One region of the Delftia sp. 11MD genome, then DNA from elsewhere that is predicted to be linked to it. Evidence: riboswitches for the same ligand, from Rfam matches in the RefSeq annotation. Region 1 holds a riboswitch; the other holds the start of a gene.
What was found. Region 1 has a riboswitch for cobalamin ahead of ACRSCF_RS14905 (TonB-dependent receptor domain-containing protein). Riboswitches for the same ligand answer to the same signal wherever they lie in the genome.

Region 1 (2,192 bases):
TGGTGCGATCGCGGCCTTCCTGGGCGTGGGCGGCAGCGTGATGACCGTGCCGCTGATGCGCCGGCGCGGCGCCAGCATGGCGGCGGCCACGGCCATGGCCAGCCCGCTGTCCCTGCCCATGGCCGTGGCGGGCACCGCTGCCTACATGCTGGCATCGCGGGGCGCGGGGCTGGGCCCCTGGCATGTGGGCTATGTGGACCTGCAGGCCTTTGCGCTGCTGACGGCCGGATCGTGGACCGGCATCAGGCTGGCGGCCCCGCTGATCGGCCGCATTCCCGATGCCCTGCATGCCAAGGCCTACCTGGCCCTGCTGGGCCTGGTGCTGCTGGTCATGATCGTGGCCTGAGCGCTGCGCTCAACCCTCCTGGAAGATCGCCTCGATCCGGGTCTCGAACACCCGGGCAATGGCGAATGCCAGCGGCAGGCTGGGGTCGTAGCGACCCGTCTCGATCGCATTGACGGTCTGGCGCGACACGCCCAGCAGGTCCGCCAGCGCAGCCTGGCTCCAGCCGCGCTCGGCGCGCAGTTCACGGATGGTGTTTTTCATCGCCGGGCCGCCTCTGCAGCGCGGCTCATCGGCTGCGCAGCCAGTGGGCCACCGAGGCAGCCACCCAGAGCGCACCCATCAAGGGCCACACCATGAACATGCTGAGCTTGGGAAACCCTGCCATTTCCAGGAATCCGTAGGTGAAGGTGAGGCCCGCCGTGCCCGCCGCTGCAATCGCCAGCTGCTCCAGCATGGACTTGCGCAGGAACTCGTCGGTATCCCGCACCAGGCGCACGATGGCCCGCACGGCCAGCGCAAACGCCAGCATGGGGCTGAGCAGCACGGCCGTGCGCGGGGCCCCGGCCTGCATGTCGGCGCTGAGCAAAAGCGCCCCCACCAACAGCGCCATGTGGAGCAGCAGCGCAAATCCCAGCTCCTTCTGGTAGCGGCGGTTGGTGACCGTTGTTTGATTCATGGAAGTCTCTCGCAATGTGTAAAGGATGCTTGACATTGTGCGATGCCACCCGCGGGCATGTCAAGCAAGCTTTACATCGGCACTGAACGCCCCGCCGTACAATCGCCGCCGTTGGTGCCAGCAGCCCCAGGGGCTGCGGTTAAACGGGAAACATGGGGCGGCCAGATAAAGCCGCCCGCATGTACTGCCCCCGCAACAGTGAGTGAAACGCCGCGTGCATGGCACCGGCCCCCGCCAAACCCGTGCCACTGGGCGTACAGCCCGGGAAGGCCTTGGCGAGTGCGTCACCAGTCTGGATACCGGCCAACAGGCGGCCGGCCGCGCATGCAGCGCAGCCGGTCTTTGTGGTTTCCGTGCCGGCGGGGTCGCTGGCGCGCAACTGGCTCGCATCCATGCACACCCTCGCCCTCGCGCGCGCCCCTGGCGCCGCTCTTCGCTCGCCCTCGGCGTTCCCCGTACTGCGCACGTTGTCTGCCCTGGCTGCGGCCTCACTGCTGGCCTGCCAGGCCCAAGCACAGGTACAACAGGCACAACAGGCGCAGCGCGCACAGGCCTCCCAGCTCGATACCGTGGTCGTCACCGCCTCGCGCAGCGAGCAGTCCCTGCGCACCGTCACGGCCGACATGACCGTGATCGACGCCGAGACCATTGCCCGCAGCGGCGCCACGGGCGTGGCCGACCTGCTGGTGCAGGTGCCGGGCGTGCAGATCAACCGCAACGGCGGGCCGGGCCAGGTCACTTCGGTCTACCTGCGTGGCACCAGCAACCAGCACACTGCCGTATTCATCGACGGCGTGCGCTACAGCTCGCAGGAGCTGCAGGGCGGCGCGGTCTGGTCCACCCTGCCGCTGGCGCAGATCGAGCGCATCGAAGTGCTGCGCGGCCCGGCCGCCGCCATCTATGGCTCAGACGCCATGGGCGGCGTGATCCAGATCTTCACCAAGCGGGCGGACGGCCAGACCCGCGCCTATGCCGAGGCCGGCATAGGCAACCAGGGCACCAGCAAGCTGGCCACAGGATTCCAGGGCGGTGCCAACGGCTTCACCTACGGGCTGAACCTGGCGGACGAGCGCAGCGACGGCTTTGACGTCTACCCCGGCAACACCTTCTCGCCCAACCCGGACAAGGATGGCTACAGCAACACCTCGCTGGGCCTGAACGCGGGCTACAAAACGGGCATCCACCAGATCGATGCCAGCCTGCTGCACAGCCGCCTGCGCACGCACTACG
Region 2 (2,192 bases), 2.3 Mb from region 1:
TTGTGCGAATGGACCGTGCCGGATGCCGGGCAGGCCGACGCGGACGCGGCCGCTGCGGTGCGCGAGCCGCAGTTCCTGCAAACGCTGGCCGAGATCCATGCGCTGGCGCAGGCGCCTGCAGGCAAGCGGCAGCCCGGCCTGGTCAGCCTGTCCGCCGCAGGCACGCGCAAGTACCTGGCACGGCGGCTGGCGCGCCTGCACCGCCAGGTGCTGCGCGACGGCCGGCACTTCGACCGCCTGCCGCTGGCGCAGCAGCACCGCGTGCGCAAGCGGCTCAAGCGCCTGCGCTACCTGGCGGACTTCGCGCGGGAATTCGCGCCCGGAATGTGGCCCGGCAAAAAGGGCCGGCGCTTTGCCGAGGCGCTGGTGCCCGCCCAGGACGCGCTGGGCCTGCACAACGACATGGCCGTGGCGGCCGCGCTTTTTCGTGACGAGGCCGGCACGGATCCGCGCGCCTGGTTTGCCGCCGGCTACCTGCAGGCCCGCCTGGCCACCAGCGCGCGCAGCAGCCGCCGCGCGCTGCGGGCGCTGGCCCGGGTGCCGGGCTTCTGGCTCTAGACAGCATCAGCGATAATCCGCCGCTGGCGCACCGCCGCAGCCCCTGGGCCGTGGCGGTGCGCTGTTGCTGAAGGTGCCCCATGCCGCTTGCCGGCCAGGGGTTCAACGGGAAGCAGGTGCGCGATGCCATCGAGGTGGCCGCTCGCAATGCCTGCGCTGCCCCCGCAACGGTCAGCGGAATACAACTCCCCACGCTGGCGCGCCACCCACCGGTTGCGCGCCGCAAGCCACTGTGTCTGGACGGACATGGGAAGGCGGGGATGCCTGCTGCAGCGCGCCCACCCTGCGCGCCGCAGCGTTCCGCAAGCCCGGATACCGGCCTTCTGCATTGCTTTCGGACGCCGCGGGAGTGCGCCTGTCCGGTCCGGCCCCAGCCTGCGCTGGCGTGGCCGGCTCCGGCGTGCGCGCCGTGCGGCGTGGTTCAGACGATAGGCCCCACGGGTGACTGGGGCAGTTGGATTCAACGCATGCGCTTCGCTTCTTTGGCCGCCGATTGTTCCGGCCCCTTTCCCCTTCCTCCCTTCCTGCGCCCGGCCACCGCTGCGGCCGTGCTGGCCTGCTGCGCCGCGGCGGCCGGCGCCGCACAGGAACCGGCGGCCGGCAAAGCCGGTGCATCCGCCGACGATGCGCTGGACGCCGTCTTCGTGACCGCCACGGCGCGGCCCGAGGCGCGCAGCCGCATCGCGGGCACCACGCAGACCATCGACCGCGAGGCCATAGAGCGCTCCAGCGCGCGCTCGGTCACCGACCTGCTGGCCGAGAACGCCGTGGGCTTTCTCAGCGAATGGACGGCGGCCCAGACCTCGATGAACCTGCGCGGCGCCTCCACCGACGGCCAGGGGCGCGACTTCCGCAGCCAAGTGCTGGTGCTGGTCAACGGCCGGCGCGCGGGCACGGCCAACCTGTCCAAGCTCAGCCCCTCGGATGTGGAGCGCATCGAGATCGTGCGCGGCCCGTCCTCGGTGATCTACGGCAGCCAGGCCATGGGCGGGGTGGTCAACATCATCATGAAGACGGGAGCGACGGCGCCCGGCACGCGCGCCCAGGTCCAGGCCGGCTCGTGGGACCTGTGGCGCACCGATGCGCAGACGGCCGGCGCCAATGACCGCTTCGACTGGTACTTCGGCGTGAGCGCAGGCGGGCGCGGCGACTACGAGTCGGGCGATGGCGGCACGCGCATGGAGAACACGGGCTGGAAGCGGCGCGGCGCCAGTGGCGCCCTGGGCTGGCAGCTGCACGAGCTGCACCGCGTGGAGCTGCAGCTGCGCACGGACGGCATCTACAACGCGGGCTTTCGCGGATCGGGCGCCAACATCTACAGCCGCGACAACCGCAGCAACCGCTCGCTGGACCTGACCTACGAAGGCGCACTGCCCGGCCAGCGCCTGAGCTGGACGACCCACCTCTACAGCCTGGTCGATACCGATGAATTCAACTGGGCATCGCCCGTGATCCGCTCGGGCAACAGCGCCGTGCCCGGCACGGCGCGCGACTACAACCACCGCCAGCTGGACGCCACGGGCCTGCGCTTTCAGCCGCGCCTGCGTGTGAGCCAGACCAATGACCTGCTGATGGGCTTCGACTGGGAGCGCAGCAAGCTGCGCTCCGACCGCCTGCGCGTGGCCATGCCGGGC

Region 2: another riboswitch for cobalamin. It lies ahead of ACRSCF_RS04390 (TonB-dependent receptor); the one in region 1 lies ahead of ACRSCF_RS14905 (TonB-dependent receptor domain-containing protein).

The regions. Positions count from the first base shown of each region.
Region 1 is NZ_CP194333.1:3,285,787-3,287,978, forward strand. It holds gene ACRSCF_RS14890 (sulfite exporter TauE/SafE family protein) at 1-346, shown strand, start outside; gene ACRSCF_RS14895 (helix-turn-helix transcriptional regulator) at 356-547, opposite strand; gene ACRSCF_RS14900 (hypothetical protein) at 573-962, opposite strand; cobalamin riboswitch at 1,059-1,284, shown strand; gene ACRSCF_RS14905 (TonB-dependent receptor domain-containing protein) at 1,355-2,192, shown strand, end outside.
Region 2 is NZ_CP194333.1:960,363-962,554, forward strand. It holds gene ACRSCF_RS04385 (CHAD domain-containing protein) at 1-558, shown strand, start outside; cobalamin riboswitch at 613-896, shown strand; gene ACRSCF_RS04390 (TonB-dependent receptor) at 1,026-2,192, shown strand, end outside.